2 linked regions of the Cohaesibacter sp. ES.047 genome follow. The protein of the gene in region 1 interacts with the protein of each later gene in a pairwise test. Links are inferred from orthologs where the notes say so. Each region holds a gene or a part of one and is shown on either strand. Other genes may lie near its edges.

What was found.
Region 2: the proteins of uvrB (region 1) and uvrA interact in binary tests that used the Escherichia coli proteins (3 or more experiments, as listed by UniProt). The link is inferred for Cohaesibacter sp. ES.047 from one-to-one orthologs.

What each region holds. Positions count from the first base shown.
Region 1 is NZ_LT907844.1:1,908,295-1,923,829, forward strand. What follows is about bases 6,787-9,993. They hold uvrB (excinuclease ABC subunit UvrB), read right to left. Parts: upstream 9,675-9,993; coding sequence 6,987-9,674; downstream 6,787-6,986. Other genes in these bases: CPH65_RS08785 (NAD(P)/FAD-dependent oxidoreductase), read left to right, coding at 9,946-9,993. In the rest of the region: CPH65_RS08735 (23S rRNA (adenine(2030)-N(6))-methyltransferase RlmJ), read right to left, coding at 1-790; CPH65_RS08740 (hypothetical protein), read right to left, coding at 907-1,611; CPH65_RS08745 (MBL fold metallo-hydrolase), read left to right, coding at 1,890-2,525; CPH65_RS08750 (DUF2164 domain-containing protein), read left to right, coding at 2,568-2,819; CPH65_RS08755 (DUF1402 family protein), read left to right, coding at 2,973-3,935; CPH65_RS08760 (septal ring lytic transglycosylase RlpA family protein), read right to left, coding at 3,948-4,313; CPH65_RS08765 (endonuclease/exonuclease/phosphatase family protein), read right to left, coding at 4,483-5,526; CPH65_RS08775 (hypothetical protein), read right to left, coding at 6,446-6,685; more of CPH65_RS08785, read left to right, coding at 9,994-11,217; CPH65_RS08790 (DMT family transporter), read right to left, coding at 11,314-12,216; CPH65_RS08795 (class GN sortase), read right to left, coding at 12,360-12,983; CPH65_RS08800 (marine proteobacterial sortase target protein), read right to left, coding at 13,093-15,535. UniProt on the Escherichia coli protein: The UvrABC repair system catalyzes the recognition and processing of DNA lesions. A damage recognition complex composed of 2 UvrA and 2 UvrB subunits scans DNA for abnormalities.
Region 2 is NZ_LT907844.1:3,920,365-3,936,158, reverse strand. The notes cover bases 7,561-11,026. They hold uvrA (excinuclease ABC subunit UvrA), read left to right. Parts: upstream 7,561-7,946; coding sequence 7,947-10,826; downstream 10,827-11,026. Outside these bases: CPH65_RS17935 (MarC family protein), read left to right, coding at 1-343; CPH65_RS17930 (efflux RND transporter permease subunit), read right to left, coding at 425-3,631; CPH65_RS17925 (efflux RND transporter periplasmic adaptor subunit), read right to left, coding at 3,641-4,657; CPH65_RS17920 (cation diffusion facilitator family transporter), read left to right, coding at 4,827-5,774; CPH65_RS17910 (single-stranded DNA-binding protein), read right to left, coding at 7,032-7,547; CPH65_RS17900 (DUF1127 domain-containing protein), read left to right, coding at 11,485-11,637; CPH65_RS17895 (hypothetical protein), read right to left, coding at 11,945-12,577; methylenetetrahydrofolate--tRNA-(uracil(54)-C(5))-methyltransferase (FADH(2)-oxidizing) TrmFO, read left to right, coding at 12,757-14,199; CPH65_RS17885 (squalene/phytoene synthase family protein), read right to left, coding at 14,191-15,093; CPH65_RS17880 (Mth938-like domain-containing protein), read right to left, coding at 15,109-15,618. UniProt on the Escherichia coli protein: The UvrABC repair system catalyzes the recognition and processing of DNA lesions. UvrA is an ATPase and a DNA-binding protein. A damage recognition complex composed of 2 UvrA and 2 UvrB subunits scans DNA for abnormalities.

The sequences.
Region 1 (15,535 bases):
CATGCAGCGTGTAAGGCGGGTTGATGATGAACAGTCCCGTTCCATTGAGGCGTTTGGCGGTGTCGAGCTTCTGAATGACAAGCTCGGCTCTGAGGCTGTTGGCGATGCCTGCCTCTTGCAACGCCTCTGCCGCGCGGTCGACGGTGCGCCGGGCCTTGATGGGATACCACAGACAATAGATGCCTGTTGACCAGCGCTTGTATCCCTTCAGGAACTCCGCGATCAGCCGTTCATACTCGTTCTCTTGCTCATAGGGCGGGTCGATCAGCACGACACCGCGGCGTTCCTTGGGGGGCAGATCGGACCGCAAGGCCACCCAACCATCATCCTGCCGGACATGCAGTCGCCGGTCACGGCCGCAATGGATGGCAAGCTCATCGGCGTCATCGGGGTGTTTTTCGATGAAAAAAGCCCGGTCCTGCGGTCGGCTCATCATGGCGATCAGTTTGGGCGAGCCGGGGTAGGTGGTGATGTGCCCATCTGGATTGAGCTGGTCTATGAGATCGAAATAAGGGTCGCAAATCTCTTTGAGGACGGGTGGGAGGCCCTTGTCCCGTTCAGCCATGAGGCGCGCTATGCCCTGCTGCCATTCTCCGGTTTTTTGCGCTTGATCACCCGAGATATCGTAAAGACCAGTGCCCGCATGGCTGTCGAGGCAGAAGAAGGGCTTATCCTTTTTGCCCAGATGTATGAGGATGCGCGTCAGGACGATATGCTTGAGGCAGTCGGCAAAATTTCCGGCGTGATAGATATGGCGGTAGTTCATGGAAGCGAAACAGCCTTGAAGCATGGGGTGAAACGGGCAGCATGGGGTCAAACGGGCAGGCGAAAGCTTGGCGCGGTATGACCGAGCCTGTTCGATCTGTCAATCAGGATGCCGTTTGAAGCCGGGCTTTGGCATTGTCCCTATTGCTTTGCGTCGTCGCTTTTGCTCTCGCTGGGCGTCTCGTCTTCTGCTGTCTCATCCCCGTCATCGACAAGTCCGGACGCTTCACCCTTCTCGACCTCTTCGACAATGGGGTAGATGATCAGATCCTTGCCGTCCATATTCTCCTCGCAATCACCGCTGAGGCCGATCTGGGCAATGTGAAAGCGGCCCTTCTCCCAAGCGAAGATGCTGAACTGGCGGCAACTGCTGGCGGTGCCCTTCTTGGGAACTTCTGACCGCAGAAGCTTGTTCTTCTCGTCCCATGTGGGCTTTTGCAGCAGGCTCGTGGCGTACCAGCCAAGTTTGGTATCCAGTTGGGGAAAGGACAGTAGGTTGGCCCATTCGTTGCGCCCATCCTCAACCTGATAGAGCCGGAAGCTGTCACCGGACAGGCTGGAGGAGCAGATGAAGCCGTAGAGCGTCTGAACCCCCAGTGAGATTACGATAGCTCGGTCTTTCAATTCATCATCATCGATGTCGGCAAGCCAGCAGCCCATCGTTGCGCGGTGATTGTCGATCAGGCGCTGCGGCACTTCGACCGCCTGCACCCTGAGTGTACTCAAGAAAAGAGCCAGAGCAGCAAGCAGCCAAAGGCCAAATGTCAGGCCGGTGTTGCGCGCAAGGTGGTTGCTCGAAGCGATTGCAGTTGCCTTGTCAGAGTTTGAAATTGATAGGCGGCGCATTGCCAACACTCCCGGATGTTCCGATATGTGAAAAGAGAATAGCTGACTCGGTGTTGGAAGGACAGTTCCACGACTTGATATTTTGGACGAGCCTGATGTCGATAATTAGAAGATTGATCCACAATCGGCATAAGGGCAACAGTCCGATTGTCGCGTCTGAAACTGGCTTGTCCATTGTTTTCATTTGCAGTGAAGTGCGTTAAGCAAAGCTGAGTGCGCTGATCGACAGTTGCTTGGTGACCGGCGTTGTTCCATTCCAGTTTGAGCAGGATATCAGAATGAAAGTTGCAATCATCCCCGTAACACCCTTTCAGCAGAATTGCACGCTGATCTGGGACGAGGAAACCGGCAAGGGCGTCGTGGTTGATCCGGGCGGAGATGTCGAGCAGATTCTGAAAGTGCTCGACCATGAGAAAATCGATGTTGAGCGGATCCTTATCACCCATGGCCATATCGATCATGTCGGCGGCGCGGCGGAATTGCGCGATGCGCTGGATGTGGAGGTCGAAGGCCCGCACGAGGCGGATCGGATGTTGATGGAGCGGGTGGCCGATCAGGCGATCCAGTTCGGGGTGCCTGCTGCCAAGCCGGTCGAGCCAGACCGCTGGCTGGTCGAGGGCGACACCGTCGACATTGCCGGTATGACCTTTGATGTGTTGCATTGTCCGGGTCATGCGCCGGGGCATGTGGTCTTCTACAATGCCGATGCGCAGTTTGCCATTATGGGGGACGTCCTGTTTAACGGCTCGGTTGGACGGACCGATCTGCCAGGTGGGGATCATGCGACCCTGCTTGCCTCGATCCGGGACAAGATCCTGCCGCTCGGGGATGATGTCGCCTTCATTTGCGGGCACGGGAATCACTCCACCATTGGCGAAGAGCGCCGGAACAATCCCTTTCTTCAGGATCTCTGAGGCAGCCGTGTCTGTTTCACAAAAAATTGAATAGGGGATGAGATGGCTGGAATAGAGTTCACGCACGATGAGAAGACGCATCTATCGCAGATGCTTCAGGCGTATTTCGGCAAGGAACTCGATCAGGATCTTGGGCGTTTTGAAGCAGAGTTCCTGCTTGATCATCTGGCGAGGACGCTGGGGCCGGTGTTCTACAACAAGGGCCTTCTGGACGCGCGTGCCTTGCTGGATAAACAAATGGATGAGTTCACGGATGCGCTTTATGCCATGGAAATGCCGCTTGACGGCGCGTGACGCATTCAGGACTTCTGCAACGGTTTGGCAAAAAGCAAGAATAGACTTGCTCCGCCATTGCGATTAATAATGACTATTCTGGTTTCCTTTATTTCGACCAGTTGGAAAGCCCGTGGGGGGGACGTCGTGAAGTTTGGACTTGTTTTCGGATTGATGTTGCTTGTTGCAGCCCCCGTTCTGGAGATGGAACGGGCAGAAGCAAAAGGCGTTTATACCGTTCCCGAGGGGAACCGCTTCAAGACACAGCCCAAGATCCCCCGATCATCGTTTCTTAGGACCCGGTCCAGCAAATCGAGCTTCGAGAAGAAATACGAGAAGGTGCGCGAATTGCTCGCGACAGATCGTAAGCTCTTGGCCAAAATCAAGAAGGTTGCCAAGAAATACGATATCGATCCGATCCACATGGTCGGGGCGTTGGTGGGGGAGCACACCTACAACATCGATGTCTATGACCACCTTCAGACCTATTATGCCAAGGCCGCGATGTATACCGGCAGCCGCTTCCGCTTCGAATATGAAGGGGAAAGCATCGAGGAGTTTTTGGAGCGACCACAGTTCGAAGACTGTAAGGATATCAAGGAATCCTATGATCTCTGGGGCTGTCGACAGGCCGTCTGGAAAAAGGAATTCATGGGCAAGACGGTCGATGAAAAGGCTTTTCCGAAAGATCGCTTCAGCAAGGTCTTCTTCCAGCCTTTTTACAGTGGCCAGACCTTTGGACTTGGACAGATCAATCCGCTCACCGCGTTGAAGCTCTCCGATCTGGTGCACAAGAAATCCGGCTATCGCAAGCTCGACGAAAATGACGCCGCCGAGGTGTACAAGGCCATCATGGAGCCGGACATTTCGCTTGCCTTCATGGCAGCGTTGATCCGCAAATCGATTGATGAGTATCGCGATGTCGCGGGGATGGATATCTCGAAAAATCCCGGCATCACGGCGACGCTCTACAATGTTGGAAGTCCGCAGGAACGGGCGCATGCCTTGCGCCGAAAAATAAAGCAGTCAGGCAAGCGGATCTGGCCGCGTGAAAATTATTATGGATGGCTGGTCAATGACAAGGTTGAAGACCTAAGAGCTTTGATCAGCGGCAAGAGCGCCAAGAAAAAGGACTAATGCCCAGCGGCTTCACTTGAGGATGCGAAAGCAGACTTTCGTGGTTCCTGCCCGGATGAAGCCCAGTTTTTGCGCCGCGATGCGGCTGACGTCAAGAATGCGGCCCTTGATGAACGGGCCGCGATCATTGACACGAACGATCACTTTTTTGCCGTTGCGCATATTCTCCACCTCGATCACGTGCCCGAATTTGAGCTTGCGATGAGCCGCAGTCATTTTCTCCGGGTCGGCATATTCGCCCGACGCGGTTCTGGTGGTCAGCTGATACCAGGAAGCCTTGCCGCATTGACGATCCTCGTCCGCATGGGCAACGTCTTTAAGAACGGTTAGGAACAGCATGCTGGCGCAAATCAGCATGGCAGTGGTCAGTCGTTTCATTGTGGTCGTCTTTCTTCCCGCCGCTCCGGTTTGGTTGGGTCTTGGTAATCGGTAACCGGGTTCGTATGGATATCCAGTTCGGCCAGAATGTGGTCGGAATGGCGTAATCGTGCCAAATTGTGCCATTCCTCTGCGCTGTTGCTGTTGTGCAACAGTTGGTGTGAGGTCTTCATTCAGAGCTGATCAAGTCGAGATACTCATCAGCATCGTCAGAATCGATACACACCCACATGGGTTTGTGATCGGAAAACTGGAACGTGCGCCATTCCTCATAGTAGCTTTCCAGCGTCTCGTGATCGTTGGAGGTGCCATTCAGCACCTTCTTGCCGCTGGTGGTCTTGCTGGCGTTGTCCTTGTACTGATCAAAGTCCCCGTCGCGGAAGACGGCGCTGAACAGCTCGACAATGCCGGCTTTTGCGTTTGCTTGGGCAGGATCCGGTGTGTCGATGAAATCGAGAACCTTCTGGTGCGCGCGAAAGGCTATCTGGTCGTAATATTTGGTCATATCAAGATTGCTCGGGCGATTAAGTGCCCTGGGGATCTTGAAATCATGGTCTTCCAGTGCTTTCATGGTTTTGTGGTCGGGGTGGACTATGTTGAAATCCCCAAGCAGGATCAATGCTTTGCCGTCTTTCTCGGCGGCGTCGGCGCGGCGTCCGAAATATTTGGCGATGCGCTCTATTTCCTCGATCCGCTGCTTAAGCTTTGCCCCGCTGCCGGCTCCGTAATAGATGTGCACCGTGCAGATGTCGAACTTGAACCAGTTGGACTGGAAGGAGGCGAGGAAAGGCGTGCGGCGGAATTGTTTGCCCGAATAGAGCTTGGCGCCGTCGAGCTCGGTAGTCACCGAAGAGACGAGCATGTTGTTGGGTAGGACGATTTCACCTGCGATGTTGCGGAACTGAACCTTGCGGCGGTCAAAGGCATAGAGTAGGCGCTCGCCATTGCCGCCCAACTTATAGTCAGTCACATCCGTGCAGATATAATCCCAGTGATCGCCCAGAAGGCGCATGACTTGCTTCCACTCGCCCAGTTCGTTGACTTCCTGAACGGCGACAAAGTCGAAGCGGGATATCACCTCGGCGATGTAATAGAGGCTCTCCTTGAGGCGAGGGCCATTGCCATAGCGTTTGCTTGCGTCGAAGTCGCGGAGGTTCCATGTCGCCAACAACAGGGTTCGCTCGCTGTCCTTGGCGGGGACAGATTTCGTCATCTGTTCTCTCAAGCGCTTGAGATTTTCAATGACGCGCGCGCGGTCTTGCTTGTTTCTGAAATCATAACGAAGATGGTAATATTGCATGGCCTGCCCCTTATCATCTCAACTTATGCAAGAATGCACTCCTGGTAGAGTGTATCACAGATTGCAAACCAGATGTGGCAAACTTAAGAGGGCAGGGGGTCTTGGTGTCCGTCCTATGGATGGGAGTGTGATCGCAACATGGCGCTGTTGCAGAATTGCGACAGAATCCAGCGTATTCATTGCAATGGTGCCAGAGGTGAGAACCGTGGCTGGTGCCGAAAAGCCGATCAGCATGTCTGTTGTGATCCAGATGATGATGCTGTGCTTTGGCGGTATCATCATGCTGGCAACCAAGACCCAACCACGCACCGTGCCTGATGGCGTTGTGTTCAAGTCGGGCATGGTTGCCGCAATTGCAATTTTCGGGATTGCATGGATGTCTGACACCTATTTCAAATATGCCATGCCGCAATTTCAGGCCGGTATCGTTGATATGGTGACGTAATATCCATGGACCTTTGCCTTGGCCCTGTTCATCGTTTCTGTTGTTGTGAACTCGCAGGCCGTGACGGCGCGCATGATGCTGCCGGTTGGTCTGGGGCTTGGCTTGGAACCGGCGCTGCTGATCGGATTGATGCCAGCCGTCTATGGCTATTTCTTCATTCCGAATTATCCGACCGACATTGCGACGGTCAACTTCGATGTATCGGGCACCACGAAGATCGGCAAATGGTATTTCAACCATTCCTTCATGGCGGTTGGCCTTGTGGCGGTGATCACCGGGTCCGTGGTCGGCTTTCTGCTGGCCGAGATTGTCATCGGGTAGGGTGTCAGAGAGAGCTGAACTTACAAATTGAAAAGCCCCGCCAGATTGGTCTGGCGGGGCAGTGTTTCATTCAGCAGCGGTGGTGAGCAGTTGGGAGGCTACTTGCTTAGCGCTCTGGTGTACCTCTTCTCGGAAAACCTCTCCCAAACGATGGGTGTTGGTGCCGAGGTGTTGGGCGATGATGTTGTATTTTTCGCCCGTCATACGCATCAAGTGCGCTGTTACTGCTTCTTCGAAGTTGAGAGCCTTGCGTTCGATTTCAACTTCATTCAGTTTGACCCCTGTCAAAGGGTGTATAGTTGCCATTCTCTGGCTTTTCCTTTTGAAAAGAGCCAGCGAAGCATTGACGTCTCCCACGCATTCCATCAAAATAGCGTGGTGAATTCACGACGCAGCCTAGCTGACTGCGGTTACAGTTAAGCCGGTACATGGTTCAGATGTACCGGCTTTTACTTTGCCTGATTCGCATGAGGACTCCAAGGGCATACAGCTAGGAGTGTTTCTGCTCTGTTCCTAACTGTACCGATAGCCTTTTAGGCCTTCGTACTATCCAACCACTCTCCCATAAATGGTATACTTGTCGAACTAGTTTTCTGTGTTCCGCCGATCAACTCTTTCTGCGCTTTGGTCTTGAGGCGGTGCTGGCACCCTTGGGTCTGGTCCGGTCGGTGCCGGGGCCCATGTCGTCGAGATCGGGCTGCTTGATGCGGCTGTTCTTTGGCAGGTTGGCCGATGTGCCATACTTCTTGGCCCCGCCATAACTGCCCGCCTTGTCCTCGACGCTCGATTGGCGAGCGAGAGGGTCGTCGGCGATGGCCAGTTCCGTTTCGCGTAGACGCTTGACCTCGTCTCTGAGCCTTGCCGCTTCCTCGAATTCGAGGTTGGCTGCGGCCTCCTTCATGCGGTTTTCCATATCCTCGATATGGGCCTCGAGATTGTGCCCGATCCCGGCCTGAACATCTTCCGCGAGGCCCTTGTCCACGGTGACATGGTCGCTTTCGTAGACCGAGCCGAGAATGTCGCCGATGTTCTTCTTGATCGTCGTTGGCGTGATGCCGTGTTCTTCATTGTAGGCGAGCTGCTTTTCGCGGCGGCGGTTGGTCTCACCAATGGCGCGTTCCATCGAGCCGGTCATGCGGTCGGCATAGAGGATGACCTTGCCCTCGGCGTTACGGGCGGCGCGACCGATGGTCTGGATGAGCGATGTTTCCGATCGCAGGAAGCCTTCCTTGTCGGCGTCGAGAATGGCCACGAGCGCGCATTCGGGGATATCGAGACCCTCGCGCAAGAGGTTGATGCCAACGAGCACGTCGAAGGCCCCAAGGCGCAGATCGCGGATGATCTCGATGCGTTCGATGGTATCGACATCAGAGTGCATGTAGCGCACCCGCACGCCCTGCTCGTGCAGATATTCGGTAAGGTCCTCTGCCATGCGCTTGGTCAGGGTGGTGACAAGCGTGCGGAAGCCGGCCTTGGCCTTTTCCTTCACTTCGCCGAGTAGATCGTCGACCTGCGTCTTGGCCGGGCGGATTTCGATGATCGGGTCAGTGAGGCCTGTGGGGCGAATGACCTGCTCGGCGAACACGCCGCCCGCCTCTTCCATTTCCCAGTTGCTTGGGGTTGCCGACACGGCGACGGTCTGCGGACGCATGGCGTCCCACTCCTCAAAACGCAAGGGGCGGTTGTCCATGCAGCTTGGCAGGCGGAAGCCATATTCCGCCAGCGTGGCTTTTCGGCGAAAGTCGCCCCGGTACATGGCGTTGAGCTGACCGATGGTGACGTGACTCTCGTCGACAAAAATCAGGGCATTGTCGGGGAGATATTCGAACAGGGTCGGCGGCGGCTCGCCCGGCAGCCGCCCTGTCAGATAGCGCGAATAGTTCTCGATGCCCTGGCAGACGCCGGTCGCTTCGAGCATTTCGAGGTCATAGCGGGTGCGCTGTTCGAGCCGCTGTGCTTCGAGCAAGCGCCCATGGGCTTCCAGCTCTTCAAGGCGCTCGACCAGTTCTTTCTTGATGCTTTTGGTGGCCTGATTGAGGGTCGGGCGGGGGGTGACATAGTGGGAGTTGGCGTAGAGCTTGACCATCTCCAACTCGTCCATCTTCTGGCCGGTGAGCGGGTCGAATTCCTTGATTTCCTCAATCTCGTCGCCAAAGAAGGAAATGCGCCAGGCGCGGTCTTCATAGTGGGCCGGGAAGATCTCGACGCTGTCGCCGCTGACCCGGAAGGTGCCGCGCTGGAAGGCCATATCGTTGCGCTTGTATTGCAGCGCGACGAGATCGGCCATCAGCTGGCTCTGATCCATTTCGTCGCCAACCTCGATCTTGAAACTCATCTCAGTGTAGGTCTCGACCGAGCCGATACCGTAAATGCAGGAGACCGAGGCGATGATGATCACGTCGTCGCGCTCAAGCAGGGAGCGGGTTGCCGAGTGGCGCATACGGTCGATCTGTTCGTTGATCGTGCTTTCCTTCTCGATGAAGGTGTCCGTGCGCGGCACATAGGCTTCGGGCTGGTAATAATCGTAATAGGATACGAAATATTCCACCGCATTGTTGGGAAAGAAACTCTTGAACTCGCCATAAAGCTGGGCGGCAAGGGTCTTGTTGGGCGCAAGGATCAGGGCAGGGCGCTGGGTCTTCTCGATGATGTGCGCCATGGTGAAGGTCTTGCCAGAGCCGGTCACCCCCAAGAGCACCTGCGTTGCTTCGCCGTCGTTGATGCCTTCAACAAGATCGGCAATGGCGGTCGGCTGGTCGCCCGCAGGTGAGAAGTCGGTCTTGAGTTCAAAGGAGAAACCACCTTCGGACTTTTCCGGGCGTTCCGGGCGGTGGGGTCGCCAGGGTTCGGCATCCATGAATTCCGGGCGGCCATGCTCAATGAGCGATTCCAGCGCGCGCACCGTTTCTGTGACGCCGGAGCGATCATCGCTCTTGCGCTTTTTCTTCTGGGCCTTCTTGCGCTCTTTGGTGACCCGTTCCAGTTCCTCGGCCTTCTCCAGCGAGATATCGAGGCCGGCAACAGGATTGAGACCACCGGCGGCGCGATCCCGGGCGCTGGCTTTCGGCTCATCCTTCTTTGGGCTGCGCTTGGGTTTTGTCGCTGCTTTGCTTTTGGTGGTCGGGCTTTTCGGCTTTGCCGTATCAGAGGCCGTTGCTTCGGCGGTTTTGGTGATGTCTTCGGCCCAATCGGCGATCGAGTCCGGCATCGGGACCGCATCAAAGGATGCCTGCGGTGCTTCACCCAGTCCCGGTTGATTGCGCTTGTCCGGTTTATTCCGCTTGTCTGACGCCATGCTTGTCGCTCTTGTGCCCTGATGCCCGTCCGGGGATTGGTTGTTCGCGTGAGTCCTCAATATAAGGGAACAAATAGGGAATAAGAAGGGGGTGCAAAAGAAAACTCTTGCGTTTGGACGCTCGGAAAAGGCCCCGCGTTCATTCGCCCAATGATCAATAGTTTAGTGTATTAAAACATTCTAATATTAGAATATGTATTAATTATCTGGCTGGGGCTGGCTCCTGTTTTAAGAGCCAGCATATAGGAGGAGCCGGATTTAGGAGGAAGAAATGACGCATGTAGTGGTACTGGGTGGAGGTCTTGGCGGTCTTTCCGCTGCTTATGAATTCCGGCAGGAAATGAAAAAGACCGACAAGGTGACGGTTGTTTCGAACAAGCCGTTTTTCCAGTTCACCCCGTCCAATCCCTGGGTGGCTGTCGGCTGGCGGGACAAAAAAGACATCACACTCGATCTGGCGACTGTTTTGCCCAAGAACAAGGTGGAGTTCATCTGCGCCTCCGCTGAAAGCCTTGATCCGGCGAATAATTCGGTTGGCCTTAGCGATGGCAGCAGCATCTCGTATGATTATCTGGTGATCGCGACCGGACCGGAGCTGGCCTTTGACGAAATTGAAGGGCTGGGGCCGGAAGGCAACACGATCTCGGTTTGCGATGTGGACCATGCGACCGCGGGTTTTGAGAAGTGGGAGGCCTTCTGTCAGGATCCCGGCCCGATCGTGGTTGGTGCGGTTCAGGGGGCATCCTGCTATGGCCCGGCCTATGAAACGGCCATGATTTTTGACACCGACCTTCGCAAGCGCAAGATCCGCGACAAGGTGCCGATGACCTTTGTGACTTCAGAGCCCTATGTGGGTCATCTCGGGCTTGGCGGGGTTGGCGATACCAAGGGGATGCTGGAATCCGCGTTCCGCGATCGCACCGTCAAATGGATCACCAACGCCAAGGTGGACAAGATCGAAGAAGGCGTCATGCATGTCACCGAATGCGATGAGAATGGCGAGCCGAAGACCAAGCACGAGCTGCCTTTCAAGCATTCAATGATGCTGCCTGCTTTCCGGGGCATTCCTGCCTTGCAAGGCATCGAAGGGCTGGTCAATCCGCGCGGTTTCGTGATTGTTGACAAGCATCAGCGCAATCCGAAATATCCCAACATCTTTGGCATTGGCGTGTGCATTGCCATCCCGCCTTACGAGAAGACCCCTGTGCCTGTGGGCGTTCCCAAGACCGGTTATATGATCGAATCCATGGTCACGGCTGCAGCGCAGAACATGGCCGAGATCGAAAAAGGCAAAGAGCCGACCCACGAAGCGACGTGGAACGCCATCTGTCTGGCCGACTTTGGCGACTCCGGGCTGGCCTTTGTGGCAATGCCTCAGATTCCGCCCCGCAACACCAACTATTCGGGGCAGGGCAAATGGGTGCATCTGGCCAAGATTGCGTTTGAGAAGTATTTCCTGCGCAAGATCCGCAAAGGAGAAACCGAGCCCTATTACGAACGCGCGGTGCTTAAGTTCCTCGACATTGCGAAGATCAAATCCTGATCAGGGCTTGCCTTCGTGACCGAATGATCAAGACCCTGTCCGGGTATTCCGGGCAGGGTTTTTGTTGTGCCTGTGGGGGTGGCGGCGTTTGACGGTTCAGGCTGCTTGATTGGCACGCTTGCGGCCAAAGCGTCTTTGCACAAGCGGCAGCAGTTCAACGAGCAGGATGCAGGAGAAGATCAGGGCGCAGCCGAGCATCTGCGTGGGGAACAGGCGTTCACCCAGCAGCAGCGCACCGAATATAGCGGCAAACAGGCTCTCGCTCGACAGAAGGATCGCGGCATCGGACGGTGGCGTGTAGCGCTGAGCGATGGCCTGCAGTGTAAAGGACAGGCCACCGGAGAGGATGCCGGTATAGGCAATCTCCATCCAGGCCCCGCTAAAGTTGGACAATTGCATCGGTTCGAGAAACAAACCCGCAACGGCACCGATGATGCCTGTCGTCAAGAATTGGACTGTCGCGATCATCACGGGATTGCCCTGCTCAGTGACAAGACGACCGATGAAGATGATCTGCAAGGCCCAGAAAAGGGCGCTGATAACCATCAACAAATCACCGACACGCATGGCTTCAAGACTGCCAGTCAGCAAGTAGGCTCCGGTCATGGACAGAGCAACGATCGGCCAGATCAAGGGGCTTGGCATGGTCCGGAAGATCACGATACCCATGATCGGTGTCAGCACCACATAGAGTGCGGTCAGGAACCCTGCATTGGTAACCGAGGTGGTATAGAAGCCATATTGCTGGGTGGTGATGGCAATGAAAAAGACAATGCCAACCTGCACAGCCTTGATGTAGCCGGAGCGCGTCAGACGCTGTTTGCTGCGCTTGAATTCCATCCAGGCAAAGGGAGCCACGACAAGGGCAGAGAGCAGAAAACGAGCGCCGTTGAAGCCGAGCGGGCCCATGGAGTCCATGGCCGTTGATTGGGCAACGAACGCTGCACCCCAGATGGAGGCGGCCAGTATCATCAATAGGTTCGCGGTCCAGCGGGACATCTGAGCACCTGTCATTCAGTGGGTGGAAAAGCGGCCAGCGGAGGTGTGGCGCGGAGACCCGGTTTTAGGCCAATCTGTCATTATGAGCAATCAAATTATTTTTGATCTGGGCTCCGGAATGTCTGAGTTCAGCCCGTTACCTGTCACTGCGATGCGGTCAGCCGGGCGGTTTTCTTGACCAGAGATCCTTCGGCAATGAACCGCATTGGACCCGGTGTAATGGCGTCGAACGGCCAACAGGAGGTAAGGGCAAGGCGCGGTTCCATGCCATTTGGGCTGAGGCCGGACTGGTCCCAGCGCGCGGTGCGCAAGCTTTCGATCCGGTAGGTGTCGCGGCTGCCATCAAGAGTTTCAACGGTGACGAAGTCGCCCTGTTTCAATTGCGCCATTGCCTTGAAGTGGGTATCCCTGTGCGCCGAAATGATGCTGGTGCCATTGCTGCCAATCGGTGCGGATTGGTTGAGCAGGACGGGCCCGAATGCAAGGCTTTCGCCTCCGGCCTCGCTCAGGATGATGGCTTCGAAATCAAGCGATGGGATGGTCAGGCGGGCGACCGGCCAGCTGTCAGCCCATGACCATGCCTTGACCGGTTTGCCGGAGACGCGACCCTGCTGCCAGGCCCGCTCAAGTAGATATTGCGCCAGCTCCGCCTTTGCCGGAATCCAGAGGCCCCACGCCACAAGGCCACACCCTATGAGGCCCAGAAGAAGGCTTGTCGCGAAGATTGGTCTGTTTAGGCCGGAGGAGCTGGATTTCTGTTTACGCAAGCTTTGATGCCTTTCGCGTCGGGGCGCCGTTCTTCACTGATGGTTTGTGTTTGTGCATCACGCGAAAGACGGGGTCTCTTTCGCGTGATGCTGATATTCGTGATGCTTATCAACTCGAGCTGGGTTTGATCCGTCGCCATTGCAGGCATGCCAGAAGGCTTCCTGCGATAAGCAGCATGGCAATTCCCAAAAGGATCATCAGGTTCGATGCCGTCGACGTCTTGGGAAGACTGATCTGCTGTGTTCCGGTTGGTGCGAGGGCCAGCTGTGCCGACCGCTTGGCGGGGGCGGCTGTCGTTGCCAGAAGCTGCTTGGTGTCCTTGAGGAACCCTGCCGTATTCGAGCGCTGCTTCAGTGTGCGGGAGACCGACCCCGGCGTGGGGGCAACGGATGGATCCTGCATCGGTGCGGCAGTATCGGCGGTGACCTCAGCCTGTTCTCCAAAGACCTTGTCGAACTCCCAGCCATCGGGCAGGTTGAGCGGCACTTTCTTGCTCTCGAGTTCTTCCTCTGCCGGACGGGACGGGGTCACGTCGACGGCGACAAGGCTGGTGAGGCGCGTGACCAGATGATGCTTGAGGCCGAGCGCTTCAATTGATTTGTCGATCGAGGCATAGTCATTGGACAGCAACCGCTCATTCTCCAGCTGGCGGATCTTGCCGCGGGCCCAGAGTGTGTCGATGGCCTTGGACGGTGCGGCCTTGGTGATGTCGACTGACATGGACCACGGCTGGTTGTTGAAGCGGCCGGTGAGTTTGAGGGTCTTGCCGAGCTTTGCAGCCTTGATGGCCATGATGACCGGCTCACCGCGATAAAGATCGGGCAGGGCGCTTGGCGAGGCTTCAACGCCTTCGCCACCTTCGAGCTCGATCTTCAGGTCCGTGGCAACAGGGCTGGTGAGCTGGGTGAAGAGCTTGCCCATCTTGTCCTTCACTTCGGTCACGTCACCAATGTGGGTGAAGGTGCCCCGGCCCACTTCAGCGGCACGGGACATGAAAAAGCTGTTGGGTGCCGAGCCGATGCCAACGGTGAAGATGCGCGAGCGTCCCTTTTGGGATTTGACGGCTTCGAAAAGCTGGCGTTCATTGCCGATGGCCCCGTCGGTGAGAAAAATCACCTGCCTGAGGGTGCCAGAATCGGGATTGCCATCCTTGAGCGCGCTCATCATGGCGGGCAGCATCTCGGTTCCGCCGTCCGCATTGATGGCTTTGACCCAACTGCGGGCCAGATCGATGGCTTCCGGGGTGGCCTCACGAGGGGTCGCGAAAAGCTCGGCCATTTTGTTGTTGAACCGAATGATCTGGAATTTGTCTTGCGGCTTGAGCTGGCCGAGCGCTTCGATCAGGCTGGCCTTGGCTTGTCTGATGGAAGGGCCTGCCATGGAGCCGGACTGGTCGATGACAAAAACCACTTCGCGTGGCGGAACGGCGAGCTCTTGGCTCAGTTTGTAAGGTGGCGTGATGTAGGCAAGCAGATAGTCTTCACCGGTGACGGTATTGCCAGGTTCGTCGTTGGCGGTTTCTGATTGGGTCTTGGAAGTGTCGGGCGTCAGGGTCTGGTGAAAGAGGCCCAGATTGGGCGTCTTGCCCGGCTTGCCGGTCCATGTGAGCTGGAAATCCTTGTCGGCGGGAACCGCGTCTTTTCCGAGTGTCAGTGTGACGCGGTTATCCTCGCCGGGCGTGATTGTCACGTCATGATAGTGGCTGACGACGTTCTCGATTGGAAACCCCGGCTTGAGATCGACAGAGAGGGTAACCGGATTGGTCTTGGGGTGTTTTTCGGGATCGAGAACCGGGGCAGTGATCGCCTTGCGATCCGGCACAGGATCCGTGTTGCCCCAGCCTGTCATGCTTTCTGACTGATTGGCTTCAAGGTCCATGACCGGTTTGAGTGGCAGGTTGGTCGGATTGTAGCGCGGGGCAACGACGAGAGGAACCCGAAGCGAAAACTCGTCATTCTTGCGCGGTATGGTCTGCTGATATTCGATCTGGATGGTGATGGATTCACCGGGGCCAATGTTGGCAACCGCATTGGTGAAGAGGTTGGGGCGGTGCTGTTCGAGAAGGCTCGCCTTCTTGCCCTCGCGTTTGGCGGTTTCGTAGATCTGGCGGGCTTCTTCCTTTGGCTTGATGATGCCTTCGATCAAGCGCTCGCCAATCTTCATTTTCATGCGGTCGACAGCGGCATTGTCCGGCAAGGGGAACACGTACACACCCTCGAGCCAGGCGTCGCTGGGGTTGGCGAATTTCTGGGTGACGACAGCTCGAGCCACTGGTCCGGTGATATCGAGCTTGATGTCGGTGGCGACCTTGGGGGCTTCGATATAGCGGCCTTCCTCCTTGGACTTGAAGAGCAGCCCGCCAGACTGCATGTCATCGGGCCTGATCAGCGGTGCCGATGGCGCTTGGCCCGCCTGCGCCCGGATCTGCTCTGCGTTTGGTATCGGAGCTGAATGGGCGACATGAGGCACGATGAGAAGGCCCAGCAATACGGCTGCTGCATAAGCGCCGATCCAGATCTTGAATGCCGATGAAATGGATTGCTCGTGATTG
Region 2 (15,794 bases), 2.0 Mb from region 1 along the record:
GGAGCGCAAGTCGAAATCGGCGGAACGGGTTATGTCTGATGACGAGATGCATAATATCGCGGTCTTTCCGTTGGCAATTCCTCTGATTTCTGGACCCGGAGCAATTTCTGCGGTTCTGCTGCTCTCGTCTCAGACGTCCAACTGGGTCGAGATGGGGTCGGTTCTGTTTGTCGTCGCTTTTGTTTTGTCTCTGGTGCTTTTCACCTTTGTCGTATCGGGCTGGGTGGAAAAGATGCTTGGCGACAATGGCCGCAATATATTGACCCGCCTTTTGGGCGTGCTGCTGGCGGCGCTGTCGGTGCAGTTCATTGCGGACGGTGTGAAGGCCCTCATAGTTGGCTGACTGAATGACCTCTTGCTCAAACAACAAAAGCCTGACGCGGTGCGCCAGGCTTTTTTGTTATATGGATCTCAGTGACCGGGATCACATCTTCCTGTCCACGCCTTTCAGGGCGATATAGATCGCGGGGATGACCAGCACTGTGAGGAGCGTCGACGAGGCCAGCCCGAAGAGCAACGAGATTGCCAGCCCCTGAAAGATCGGGTCCGCCAGGATTACCGCCGCGCCGATCATTGCCGCCAGAGCGGTGAGCATGATGGGTTTGAAGCGGATGGACCCGGCCTCAAGCAAGACGTCCTTCAAAGGCCTGCCGGAGCCCTTTTCATGCCCGACAAAATCGACCAGAAGGATAGAGTTGCGCACGATGATGCCGGCAAGTGCGATGAAGCCGATCATCGATGTGGCTGTGAAGGGCGCGTTGAACAGCCAATGACCGATCATGATGCCGATCAGCGTGAGCGGAATTGGCGTCAGTACAACCAGCGGAACCCGGAACGAATGGAACTGGGCCACCACGAGGGCGTAGATTGCCAGAATGGCGATGGCAAAGGCAGCCCCCATGTCGCGGAAGGTAACCCATGTGACTTCCCACTCGCCATCCCACAACAGAGCGACTTCGGTTTCATCCTTGGGCTGGCCATGGAGGATGATGTGCGGTTTGGGCAGATCGCCCCAATCGTGGGCGTCGATCTTGTCCTGCACGGCAAGCATGCCATAGATCGGGGCTTCGAAGTCTCCGGCTAGGTCTGCCACGACCATCTCGGCGGATCGGCCATTGTGCCGGAAGACAGGGAAACTGGCCTTTTCGCGATCAATGCGGACAACATCACCAATTTCGACGACACCGCGATTGCCGGGGATGGCGTTTTGCGGCACGGGAATGGTGAGTAGCCGCTCGGACAGCGTCAGATCGGACCTGTTCGGTTTGACCGCGATCTCAACTGGACGACGCCCGCCTCCCTTGTGGGAATAGCCGACAACCTGACCATTCAAATAATATTGGATGGTCTGGTAGACATCGCCCTGTTCGACTTGATGATATTCGAGATTGTCCTGATCGATGCGGATGCGGGCCCGGTCCGAGGGGGTGCCGAAGCTGTCATCGACGTCAACAATGAAGGGGACGTCTTCGAACAGCTTGCGCACTTCGGTTGCCACGGCGCGACGGGTTTCCGGATCAGGACCATAGATCTCTGCCAACAGTGTCGATAGAACCGGCGGTCCGGGTGGGACTTCCACCACCTTGATGCTGGTGCCGTCCACTACGGGCAAATCTTTCAGTCTTTCGCGGATCTCAAGTGCGATGGTGTGGCTGGAGCGTTCCCGTTCGCCCTTCTCGGTGAGATTGACCTGCAGGTCGCCCTGCTCTGGATTGGCGCGCAAGAAATAGTGGCGCACAAGACCGTTGAAGCCAAAGGGCGCTGCTGTTCCCGCATGAGACTGGATCGAGAGAATTTCCTCGATGTCGTCCAGACGATGAGCGGCTTCCATCAGAGTGCGGTCTGTTGCCTCCAACGTTGCCCCTTCAGGCAGATCGACGATGACCTGCAGTTCGGACTTGTTGTCGAAAGGCAAGAGCTTCACGGTGACGTGCTGGGTGTAGATCAGCAGGGTTGAGGCGATGGTCGCCCCGCCCACAATGAGCAGGAAGGCCCATGACCGTCCCCTGCCCGACAGAATTGGGCGGGCGATCAGGCGATAGGCGCGACCGAGAATGCCTCCGTCTCTGTCTTCGCTGTGGCCGGGCTTGCCGAAGATGTTCATCAGCCATGGCGTCAGCATCACTGCAACGAAGAAGGACAATACCATCGCAGCGGAAGCAACCGCGGGAATCGGGCTCATGTAAGGGCCCATCATGCCCGAGACGAACATCATGGGCAGAAGCGCTGCCACGACGGTCAGTGTTGCGATCACGGTGGGGTTTCCAACCTCGGCTACGCCTTCGATTGCGGCCTGAATCTTGGAACGACCGTCTCCCATTGCCCAGTGGCGGGAGATGTTTTCGATCATGACAATCGCGTCATCAACGAGGATGCCGATGGCAAAGATGAGCGCAAAGAGCGAAACGCGGTTGATCGTGTATCCCATCAGATAGGCGGCAGCGAGCGTGAGAAGAATGGTCGTGGGAATGACGATGAAGACCACGATGCCTTCGCGCAGGCCGATAGCGATGCTGACCAGAATGACGATCGAAATAGTCGCAAGACCAAGATGATAGAGAAGCTCGTTGGCTTTCTCGTTTGCCGTTTCCCCATAGTTGCGCGTGACATCAACCCTGACGCCGTCGGGAATGATCTGGCCCTTGAGTTCGGAGACGCGATCCTCGATGGCGTGCGCAATATCGACCGCGTTGGCACCCTTGCGTTTGGCGATGGCAAGCGAAACCGCAGGCATGCGATTAAAGCCGCCCCCATCCTTTTTCGTGAGATGCCAGACGCGATGATCGGTCTGACTGCTGCCAACGACAACCTTTGCCACGTCCTTGACATAGACGGGACGATTGTCTCGGGAGGTGAGCAGCAACAGGCCGATGTCTGGGATGCCATGAAGGGTCTGACCGACGGCAACCGGAAGGCTCGTATTCGTTTCGCGCAGATTGCTGACCATGAACGAGGTGTTGGCCGCCTGAACCTTGCCCACAAGCTGTTGCAGGGTGATGCCGTAAAGCGCCAGCTTTTCAGGGTCTGGTTCGACGCGGATCTGGTCGGTCTGGCCGCCGACAATATAGGTCAGGCCGATATCGTCCAGTTTGGATAGTTCGACGCGCAATTCGTCAGCAATATTATAAAGAGCGGTATCATTCCAGCGATCAGCGACGGTCTTGTCCGGTGAGAGCGTCAGCACGGTGATTGCGACATCGTCGATGCCTCGGCCAATGATCAATGGCTGCGGGATGCCCACGGGGATGGACGTCAGATTGGCGTTGATCTTGTCATGAACACGCAACACGGCAGCATCGGAACTGGTGCCGACCAGAAAACGGGCTGTGACAACCACACGGTCGTCGTAGGAGTTGGAATAGACGTGCTCGACGCTATCGATGCTTTTAACAATCGTCTCCAGCGGCTCGGTAATGAGCTTGACCGCATCTTCGGCCTTGAGGCCGTCCGCGCGGACCTGAATGTCAACCATCGGCACCGAAATCTGCGGTTCTTCCTCACGCGGGAGCGCCATCAGGGCGACAAGTCCCAAGGCAAAGGACGTTATGAGCAGAAGCGGTGTCAGTGGGGACGTGATGAAGCTTCGAGCCAGATTGCCCGAGATGCCCAGATGCTTGGATTTGGTTTCCATGATTGATCCTCAGAGCTCGAGCAGCACGTCGCCGGCTTCAAGGCCGGACAGGATCTCGATCATCGGCTTGCCATCCTGATGATGGACCTGGCCAATCTGGACCGCGATCTCGGAACTGGTGCCATCCGGTTCTTTGAGGCGTACGAAATCGACACCATAGCGGGTGAAGACCAGATCCTGAGGCACAAGATAGGTGTCCCGCAATCCAGCCTTAATGCGCACCTGAATGCGCTCGCCGACGAAATAGTCGCCAAGCCCCTCAACGTTTGCATCTGCCAGAACGCGGCCATCCGCAATTTGTGGGTAGACCTTGGCGATTTCGCCGCGTCGGGTGCAACTACCGTCGCAATTGGCTCCTCGTTCGGCGATTTCGATCATATCCGCCTTCTTGAGGAATTGCGCATGCCTTTCAGGCAGAGACAGGCGCAGAATATAGTTGTCCCGGGCGATGGTCGCGACAGCCTCGCCGTTCATGACCACCGAGCCAACTGTGATGGGGACGTCCAGAACGCGCCCGGCCTGAGGTGCCAGTACGGCCCCTTCCTCGAGTTGGCGGACGATTACGGCACGCTCGGCCTCGGAGGCTTCGAGCCGACTGTTGGCGACGTCAAGCTGGGTGTTGACCTGATCAAGCCTCGATTTGGTTGCCGATCCGCGCTTGAACAATTGGTCAACTCTTGCCTTTTCGGTCTTGATGTTGTCGATCTCGCGTTCGGCTGCACGAATCTGCGCCTCAATCGCATCGATGCGCAGATCCAGCTTCGGATCGCGAACAACCGCAATGGTTTCCCCTTCTTTCACGAAGCTGCCTTCGGTTACGGTCAATTCCGTGACTGTTCCGGCGGTGCGCACCCTCGCTGGAATGGAATCTGTGCTTTCCACGGTTGCGTAAACGGCCTTCTTGTCTTCGATGGCCTGTTTGGTGACAGTGAAGTCGGCGGCATGCGCAACTGAACCGGTCACGGTGAGAACGAATAGGCAGGCAGAGAGAAATGCCTTGCCTTTTGGTGTCTGTGCCTTGCACATTGCGGTTCACTCCTGACGGTGAATTGTAATATTAGAAAATACGAATATAAGAATTATAAGGAATTGTCAAAGGGCTAAGCGTGATTTTGGCTGTTTTCCTCAGGCTTGGCATCCGGTATTAACGTTATGTGACATTTCATCTGACCGAGGCATTTCAAGGAGACTGGTATTGGCTTCCCACGGATCAAAAAAAGTAATCTATGCGGCCCTTGCGGGTAACAGCCTGATTGCTCTGACGAAATTCATAGCAGCCTCTATTACGGGATCATCCGCGATGCTCTCCGAGGGCATTCATTCGCTCGTCGATACAGGTAATCAGGGGTTGTTACTCTATGGTATGAGAAAGGCCGCAAAACCGGCTGACAAGAAGCATCCGTTCGGATATGGCGCCGAGCTGTACTTCTGGGCTTTCGTGGTTGCACTGCTGATTTTTGCGGTTGGTGCTGGCTTGTCGATTTACGAGGGTGTCAACAAGGTTCTTGAGCCGCATCCCGTGGGTGACCCAACCATCAACTTCGTGGTTCTGGGGGCTGCGCTTTGTTTCGAGGGATGGGCCTGGTGGATTGCTTTGAGAGAGTTCAGCACCACCAAGGGCAAGATGGGCTGGCTGGAAGCGGTAAGTCAATCCAAGGATCCGACGGTCTTTACGGTTCTGTTTGAAGATTCCGCAGCCATGCTCGGTCTTTTCGTGGCGGCCGTTGGGATTTCCATTTCGCACTATTTCCACATCCCGTGGATGGATGGCGCCGCTTCGATTGTCATTGGCATCATTCTGGCGTGTACCGCCTTCCTGCTTGCCTATGAGACCAAGGGCTTGCTGATCGGCGAGGCTGCCTCGGACGAGATGGAGCAGGAAATTCGGTCCATCGCTTCATCGCATCCGTCCGTGACCATGGTCAACGAACTAAGGACACTGCACCGCGGTCCCAAGGAGATCCTTGTTACGCTCAGCATCGACTTTGAAGACACGATGCAGGTCTCCAAACTTGAAAGCGTCATCGCTGATCTTGAGGAGCATATCCGGGAGCGGTTTCCCCAGATCCGTCGCCTTTTCATCGAGGCACAATCGCACAAGGATCATGAGACCGTCGCCAAACTATTTGACGATCCCGTGTAGTCCTGCATTTGCACTGGTGGACCTACGAAAAAACCCGGCTTTCGAGCCGGGTTTCTTGTATTTTGCGATCATTCGATCAAGATCGGCAGTCATACCAAGGGCGTGAAGTTCTGACTCTTTAGGGATTCCATTTTTAGCACTGGCGTGATTCAACATGGCAAAGGAGATTTTGCCATGTCTGCCGCTTTGATTCTTAGCGATGCTTTTGACGCCGATAGTTTGCGCCGTCTTGCCAAAGGATGCCGCAATGCCAAACAGAGCCGCCGCCTACTGGCCATTGCGGCTGTCTATGACGGCATGAACCGTGCTGATGCCGCCAAAGTCGGCGGTATGGACCGCCAGACTTTGCGAGATTGGGTTCTTCGCTTCAATGAGCAAGGCACCGATGGTCTTGTCGACATCAAAGCAACCGGCGCTCCCATGCGCTTGAGCCCAGAACAGCTCGAAGAGTTTGTTGCTATCGTTGAAACCGGTCCTGATCCTGAGAAGGACGGCGTCTCTGTCTGGCGTAGCCAGGATCTGGTGCGTGTGATCCAAGAGCGGTTTGGGGTCTCCTACAAGGAACGTGGAGTACGGGATCTTTTGCGCCGCATGGGGTATGTGCGCATATCTGGTCGACCTCAACATCCAGAACAAAAGCCTGAAGTCATTGATGCTTTCAAAAAAACTTCTCCGCAACGTTGGCAGCGCATGTAGGCCATTTGCCAAAGAACAAGCCCATCGAGATTTGGTGGCAAGATGAGGCTAGGCTTGGTCAGAAGAATGGACTGGCCCGACTATGGGCAAAAAAGGGAACCAGACCACGTCTGCCAGCCGATCAGCGATATAAAAATGCCTATCTGTTCGGTGCAATATGTCCAGCGCGTGGCGTTGGCGCGGGATTGATGATGCCTTTTGCAAATACACAGGCCATGCAAATGCACCTCGAAGAAGTCTCAAGGACAGTGGCGCGCGGCGCTCATGCCGTGGTGCTGATGGATCGTGCCGGATGGCATACGACAAGCAGACTCAACGTGCCCAAGAATATCACCATCCTCCTGTTGCCTTCCAAATCACCGGAACTGAACCCAGTTGAGAATATTTGGCAGTATCTGCGCGGTACCTTCCTGTCCAATCGGGTCTTCGAAGACTATGCCGCCATTCTTGATGCTGGTTGCCAAGCATGGAAGAGCCTCTCCGCCAACCCAACCATCATCCATTCAATAGGTATGAGAAAATGGGCTCAAGAAGGTCAGAATTAAATGCCGTTGGTATCAATCAAAATGGAATGTCGTCGTCCATTTCGTCGCGGAAATTGCTCGATGGCTGGCTTGGGCTGGATTGCCGGCCATAGGATTCTTCTTGCGGCTCGCTGGCGAAGCTCCTGCCCGGCCCGCCGAAATCGTTGTTCTGCTGACCGGCAAAGCTGCCGCCGCCTTCATTGCGGTTGTCGAGCATGGTCAGGGTCGAGTTGAAGCCCTGTAGAACGACCTCCGTGGAATAACGATCCTGTCCGTTCTGATCCTGCCACTTGCGGGTCTGAATCTGGCCTTCAACATAGACCTTGGAACCCTTGCGCAAATAGCTCTCCGCAACACGGGCAAGCCCTTCACTGAAGATGACAACGCGGTGCCATTCGGTGCGCTCGCGGCGTTCGCCGGAATTGCGATCTTTCCAGTTTTCGGATGTTGCGATCGACAGGTTGACGATCTTCCGGCCGTCTTGCGTGGTGCGAATGTCGGGGTCAGCACCCAGATTGCCCACGAGAATGACTTTGTTGACGCTTCCGGCCATTGGTTTGTCCTTTGTCTGCTTCTGTCCGTCGCCTTTCGAGCTGACGTTGAGTTGGAGGTCAGCATAGGCGGGATTGGACGACAGTTCCATACGGGATTGGTTCAATCCCCATGCTTTGGTTGGGTCAATGGTGCGGTGTTCCATCTGACCCGCTGTGCATGATTGTAGAACAAAGTGTGTACAAAAGCTAGGCCAGACGCTAGTATGCGTGCACCGGAATCACCTTTGAAGCCTGATTGTCTTTGCAATTTATAACCCTATATGGGAGAGGAAGGCCATAAAACGGGTCTGAGGGATCACCCGGTGATCCAAGCAAAGCCCGACGACCGTACCATCCCGAACGACCAATCATACGACGAGCGGTTCAACCGTTCGACCGATAAATTGATAGATAGCGATATGGATAAGCCAGCAATTTCTTCGAACAAGTTCATTTCGATTCGCGGTGCCCGAGAACATAACCTGAAGAATGTCGACGTTGATATTCCGCGCGATCAATTGGTTGTCATGACCGGATTGTCAGGCTCGGGCAAGAGCTCGCTGGCGTTCGATACGATCTATGCAGAGGGCCAGCGCCGGTATGTAGAATCGCTGTCGGCCTATGCACGGCAATTTCTGGAAATGATGCAAAAGCCGGATGTCGACCAGATTGACGGCCTGTCTCCCGCCATCTCGATCGAGCAGAAGACCACCTCGCGCAATCCGCGCTCGACGGTGGGCACGGTCACTGAGATCTACGACTATTTGCGCCTGCTTTATGCCCGTGTTGGCATTCCCTACAGCCCGGCGACCGGGTTGCCGATTGAAAGCCAGACGGTCAGCCAGATGGTTGACCGGGTGATGGAGCTTCCCGAGAAAACCCGCTTTTTGCTGATGGCTCCCATCGTTCGCGGACGCAAGGGTGAATTTCGCAAGGAACTGGCCGAATTGGTCAAACGCGGTCTGACGCGTTTTCGGATCGACGGGCAGATGTATGATGACGGCGAGTTGCCGACACTCGACAAGAAATTCAAACACAATATTGATGTCGTCGTGCACCGGATGGTGGTCAAGGAAGGCATCGAGAAACGGCTGGCTGATTCGCTTGAACTCAGTCTTGAACTCGCCGAAGGCCTCGCGGTGGTCGAGCTGGTTGACGAAAAGACCGAAGACGGTGAGCCAAGGCAGATCACCTTTTCCGAAAAGTTTGCCTGCCCGGTCTCAGGGTTCACGATCTCCGAGATCGAGCCACGGCTGTTCTCGTTCAACAACCCGTTTGGTGCCTGCCCTGTTTGTGATGGGCTCGGCAGCGAGTTGAAAGTCAGCCCGGAGCTGGTCGTTCCGGACATGTCCCTTAGTCTCAAGGATGGCGCGATTGCGCCTTGGGCCAAGGGCACATCTCCCTTCTACCGCCAGACCCTCGATGCGCTCGCCAAACATTACGATTTTTCACTGACCGTGCCGTGGGAACAGCTTTCCTTCAAGGCGCAGGAAGTCCTTCTCTACGGCACCGGCAAGGAAAAGGTCCAGTTCGTCTATGACGATGGTGCCCGGTCCTACAAGACCCAGAAGCCGTTCGAAGGCGTGATCCCCAATCTCGAGCGCCGGTTTCGCGAGACCGAAAGCAACTGGTCGCGGGAAGAGATCAGCAAGTATCAATCAACCCATCCCTGCTCGGCCTGTGATGGGCACCGGCTGAAGCCGGAGGCGCTTGCAGTCAAGCTGGACGGGCGTCACATCTCGCAGATCGCGAGCCTGTCGATCCGTGAGGCGCGGCGGTGGGTCAACGAGTTGCCGGACACGCTGACACCCAAGCAGTTCGAGATTGCCGAACGGATCCTCAAGGAAATCCGCGAGCGCCTTGTCTTTCTCAATGACGTTGGGCTCGACTATCTGTCGATGTCGCGCAACTCTGGCACGCTTTCGGGCGGTGAAAGCCAACGCATTCGTCTTGCCTCCCAGATCGGGTCCGGTCTGACCGGTGTGCTGTACGTGCTTGATGAGCCGTCCATCGGTCTGCATCAGCGCGACAATGCGCGCCTCTTGGAGACCCTCAAACATCTGAGGGATCTGGGCAACACGGTGATTGTTGTCGAGCATGACGAGGATGCGGTGCTGACGGCTGATTATGTGATTGATGTTGGGCCTGGGGCCGGGATTCACGGTGGCCGGATCGTCAGTGAAGGCACCCCAGCTGAAATCATGGCCGACCCGGCTTCCCTGACGGGGCAGTATCTCTCCGGCGTCAAGGAAATCAGCGTCGACAACGATCTGCGCAAGGGCAAGAAAGGCAAGGCCATCAAGGTGGTCAACGCGCGCGGCAACAATCTCAAGAATGTCACAGCCTCGATTCCGCTCGGGACGTTTACGTGCGTGACCGGTGTGTCCGGCGGCGGCAAATCGACCTTTTTGATTGATACGCTCTACAAGGGCGCTGCGATGAAGCTCAATCGGGCGCGCAACATGCCCGCCCCGCATGACCGGATCGAGGGGCTGGAACATATCGACAAGATCATCGATATCGACCAATCGCCCATCGGGCGGACGCCGCGATCGAACCCGGCGACCTATACGGGCGCTTTCACGCCGATCCGGGACTGGTTTGCTGGCTTGCCCGAAGCGAAGGCGCGGGGCTATGCGCCCGGTCGCTTTTCCTTCAACGTCAAGGGTGGGCGTTGCGAGGCCTGTCAGGGCGACGGGGTGATCAAGATCGAGATGCACTTTCTGCCCGATGTCTATGTCACCTGCGACGTCTGCAAGGGGCATCGCTATAACCGCGAAACCCTCGAAGTGGAATTCAAGGGCAAATCCATTGCTGATGTTCTCGACATGACCGTCGATGAAGCTGCGGATTTCTTCTCGGCGGTGCCGTCGGTACGCGACAGGATGGTCACGCTCCAGCGTGTGGGGCTGGGATATATCAAGGTCGGCCAACCGGCCACCACCCTGTCGGGTGGCGAGGCCCAAAGGGTGAAACTCTCCAAAGAGCTATCGAAACGCTCGACCGGTCGAACCCTCTATATCCTCGATGAACCGACGACGGGCCTTCACTTCCATGATGTAGCGAAGTTGCTTGAGGTCCTGCATGAGCTGGTCAATCAGGGCAATACGGTTATCGTCATCGAGCATAATCTCGAAGTCATCCAGACTGCCGACTGGATTCTTGATCTTGGTCCAGAGGGTGGAGATGGAGGTGGTGAGATCGTCGCCGAAGGGACACCGGGCGATGTCATGGCGGTTGAACAGAGTTACACCGGGGTCTTCCTCAAGGAGATGCGCGACCGCCGGAAAAAGGTCTGACCGCAAGATGGTCTGACCGCGCCTCCCCCCGCCAATGCGTGTGCCATGCATTCGAGGACTCGAGAGAAATACTTATCCAGTCAGTGCCGAGGGCGGGTTTTTCGGTCGCTCGACCGGGTTAATATAAGTGCGTGACCTTATGCTGTCGCCTGATCCGATGCGCTTGATGCATGCTGGGCGGCAGGTTCTGCTTTTCTTCAACCCTTGCGCTGTGATGCACGGCAATTTGGCGATTCACTTGTCGTTGTGCGCCGCACCAAAGTGGTGTTTTCCCTGTTTCGCATAGCTCGATGCCTAGGTATTTCTCCGTTAAAACTGCCACTTTATGAGCTTGACAAACTGCACATACGTATAACTGCATATAATTTGGCCGATTTGCGCCCAATGCGTTTCTTCGGTGGTTTCGTTTTAAACCACTGAATTAAAGAGATAATATTTTCCGCTATGTGAAATTGATGGGGCGGCATGAAGTTCCATTCTTAAATTGCATGAGTTGCAAGGCAGCTATGCATTATCTTGCAATGCACATTAAAAAATTTTGCGCTATATATCAATTCAACGAAGCGAGGCGAGTGTTTTAGGCGTCTAGCGAATAGATCTCGCAGAAGAACGAACTTGTACCACGACTGAGTTAAACATCTTAACTAGAGGATAGATGATGATTGACAATGTTATTCATAGCTATCGTCAGTGGCGCAATTACCGTGACACAGTCGATGAGCTTAGCCGTTTGAGCAGCCGCGATTTCGAAGAAGTCGGCATCAGCCGCGCTGACATTACCCAGATCTCTCGCAGATCTGTCGGACGATAAAATTCAGGAATTCAGACTTCTACCTCCTCCCAGAAGTCTGGACAGTTTCAAAACGTCTCCTCCCCGTTTTGGAACACCATTAGAAGCCCACCGGACCTCCTCCCCCGGTGGGCTTTCTTCTTTTCAGACCATCCCCTTCCAATTCATGGCTCCAGCAATCCTGGAACTGGCGCAGTTTCTGCCGCGGTTGCATACTGCATGCATGTCAAACCGTCCTTGCACATCATGGCGATGCGCATGAGAAACCGTGCCTTCTGTTGTCACAGTAAGGTACACTAGGGTGAAAACAGCTGGATGGTGTTTTTGATCAGGAGGAAGTTGACTCGCTCAACCAGACGTCAAGTGGCTTGATAACCGGGAAGACACCGTTGTCGAACTTCCAGCTGTCGACCGCGTAGCGCTTGCCACTTTTCTTGTTCTTGATAACGGCTGTTGCGTGAGGATAGCGACCATCCAGAAAAAAGCCGCGAGCGACGGGGGCCTGATACTTGTAGTGTGTCAGCAAACCGTGCTTTTGCGCGAAGACGAGAAGGGATGTGGTGTTGCTGGCTTCGTCGATGCAATCCATTTGGCCGGGCACGCCGGAATTGTACATATCAAGGCCGCCCTTGTCCTTGTCGGATCCGACTGCCGGGCCGACACGCTTTTCGAACCAGACGACAGCCTTGCCGATGGCCTTGCGCTCTGCTTTCGGGCTTCTCTTACCCCGTGCAAGAATGCGCTTAAGTTTTCTGATGTCCTTTTTTGTCGGATGGAATGCATATTTGAGTTTGCAACCGAAGGCGTGACAGACATAAATGGTCGACTTGGTCACCGGACGATTGTTCATCGTCTTGATCCAGCGATCGGGCGAATCCGACTTTTGTGTTGCACAGCTGCCAAGGGCTGTTGCGACGATAAGGGCGAGCAAGGATCTGTTCCACTTTGATATGGCGACCATTATTTTTTGCGAATCCCTTGGCTGGTTAGAATTTCTAACTGAGATATCACTTCGAATTGTTCCTGCCAATTGCAAATCGGCGGGTTTCAAGGGCATCGCGGTCTTGAATTTTGATGTAGGAGTGGTAGTAGTCCCATTTCGTCAGAACAGCTTTTCTCGCGTGTTTTGACAATGCACTCATGCAATCGGAAGGACCGGACAAGGTGAAGCAATCCAACAGACCCGTTACGATTATCGGAGCCGGCCTTGCCGGTTCGGAAGCCGCCTGGCAGCTTGCAAACCATGGCATTCCGGTCGTCCTTCACGAAATGCGCCCGGTAAAGTCGACGGATGCGCATGTGACGGACCATTGCGCCGAACTCGTGTGTTCCAATTCGTTCCGCTCGGATGACCATGAAGCGAATGCCGTGGGCCTTCTGCATCAGGAAATGCGGGAGGCGCAGTCCCTGATCATGACGGCGGCTGATGCCAATGCGATCCCCGCAGGGGGGGCCTTAGCCGTTGCGCGTGAGGCTTTTTCGGAAGCTGTCACCGAGAAACTTCATGCCCATCCCCTGATTGCGATCGAGCGCGGCGAGGTGGATTCACTCCCCGACCCGGATGATGGCCTCAGTCTCGTGGCAACGGGACCGCTGACGTCCGAAGCCTTGTCGCAATCGATCCTTGCGGCAACGGGCGAAGAAGCCCTTGCCTTTCATGATGCGATTGCGCCGATCATTCATTTTGACTCAATCAACATGGACAAGGCCTGGTTTCAGTCGCGCTACGACAAGAAGGGACCAAACGGCACGGGCGCGGACTATATCAATTGCGCCATGAATGAAGATGAGTATCGCGCGTTCATCGAAGCGATGCTGGCAGCAGAGAAAACCGAATTCAAGGATTGGGAAAAGGCGGCCTATTTCGACGGCTGTCTGCCCATTGAGGTGATGGCGGAGCGGGGATATGAAACGCCGCGCTTCGGTCCGATGAAACCGGTTGGTTTGACCAATCCGCACAAGCCCGATGAAGATCCATACGCTGTTGTGCAGTTGCGTCAGGATAACAAGCTGGGCACGCTTTTCAACATTGTCGGCTTTCAAACCAAAATGAAATATGGCGCGCAAGCAGAGGTCTTCCGCATGATTCCCGGCCTTGAAGAGGCGCAATTTGCCCGGCTGGGCGGCATTCACCGCAACACGTTCCTCAATTCACCCAAGCTGCTTGATGAGACCCTGCGCCTTAAATCGCGCCCATCCCTGCGCTTTGCTGGCCAGATCACGGGTTGCGAGGGTTATGTGGAATCCGCCGCCATCGGCCTGTTGGCGGGACGGTTCATCGCGGCTGAAATCCATGGGTGTGATTTGTTGCCACCGCCTGAAACCACCGCCTTTGGCGCGCTGCTTGGCCACATCACGGGTGGGCATCTGATCGATTCAAATGGTGGTCGACGGTCCTTCCAGCCGATGAACGTCAATTTCGGCCTTTTCCCGCCTGCAGAGTTTTCGCGGCGGCGAGAGGATGGGTCCAAGATGCGCGGTGTTGAGAAGCAGCTTTCCAAGAAGAAGGCCCAGACCCACCGAGCCTTGCAGGATGTTCGTGTCTGGCTTGACACGATCGCAATGTCTGATGCACTAGCCTAAAGCGGCCATGCGGACGACGCTCGCATAAAGCCGCCAATTGGGGACTTTGAGCGCAGCGAGAGGTGCTTTTTCTCGTTTTTTGAGCAGGAGAGCAGCGGGCGCCAGCATGAGATAGGCAGGCAGCAGATGCGCCTGACCTTCCGATTTTGCGGGTCGGAGGTAGGCTATCGCCTTGCTGTGATGCGCGTCAGCCAATTGGCACAAGTCTCTGATTGCGCTAGATAGTGCGGTCTCTTGTTTTCCTGCCCAAATATCATTGGTGGATAGCCCATAACGCGAAAATACCTCGACTGGCAGGAACAGTCTTTGATGGCCTGCGTCTCGCTGCCAATTGTAGAGATGGTTCGACAGGCTGATTGCCATGCCAGCATGTCCGGACAAATCAGCAATGGAGGTGAGCGGCTTGCCGTCATTGAGAATTTGCGCTGCGAGCATGAGCGGCAGCGCCCCTGTTTCCCCGGCATAGGTTTCATAGGCAGCGAGATCCGGCATCGGGTCGTTGTAAAGATCGAACCGTCGCGCTTCAAGAATGTGCGTAAAAGTCGCCAGTGGCAATTGATATTGCCTGATCACGGATCGGATTGCCGAGGCAAGTGGGCCGATATTGGCTGCGCCACATCCTTGCGCATCTCGTACCTGAGTATCCCCCGTTGCAGTCGCTTCGAGCGTATCCTTCCACCACTGTAGGCGGATTTCACCCATAGCGGGTTCCGAAATCTGTTGAGATAGACGGGCAATCTCTGCAAGAAAGGCATAAAGCACCATCAGGGCGGGGCGATGCACATCCGGCGCGACCAACGCAATGAAATGGGCGAGCGGATCGGTTCGCTTCACCTCGGTCTGACAAAATGCAAAAGATGGATCGGTCGCATTCCTATGGTCGATCCGTGCCATGACCTCGCCCTCCCGTCAATCCACTGGCAAGAGAGCAGCAGCGACGGCACGATCCTCTGACAACAGGATGTTGAGAGTGCGAACAGCCGCGCCGGTGTCCATGATATCCAGCTTGATGCCTTCGGCGCGAATGGCGCTGCAAAGAGCGGGGTCGGGTGGAGTCAGTGTCTTACCAGTGCCAATGAGGAGGATTTCGATCTCGTCCTTTTCCTTCATCAAAGCCGCGAGGCTCTGAAGCGTCGGTGTTTCTTCCACATCCCAGCGTCTGATGCCGCTTGGCAGGAACAACAGCGCGCCTTGATGGGACATGGTGCCAAATCGAAACCCGCCATCGCCATAATAGTCGATGGGGTCATGGCCGGGGTAGAAGACTTCGGTCATCTCAAGGCCGGCTGCCAGCGCGACGGCGTTTTCAACGTGTCCGTCAGACTGGTCTGCGAAATCGGGCAGGTTTGTGCCCTGCCCGATTTCGGATTTTGGGGTCGCGGGCGTGTCTTTGTTGCCCTTGAGCCATTTGAAAATCATGCAACTAAGATGCTGTCACGTTGCCGGATCCGTCTGTTTCTTCCTCTTGGTGCACCTGTTCAGCACGCAGATTGAGGAAGATGAGCAGCGGCGCCGCGATGAAGATCGAGGAATAGGTGCCGACAAAAACACCCCAGATCATCGCGAAGGTGAAGGATCGAATGACCTCACCACCG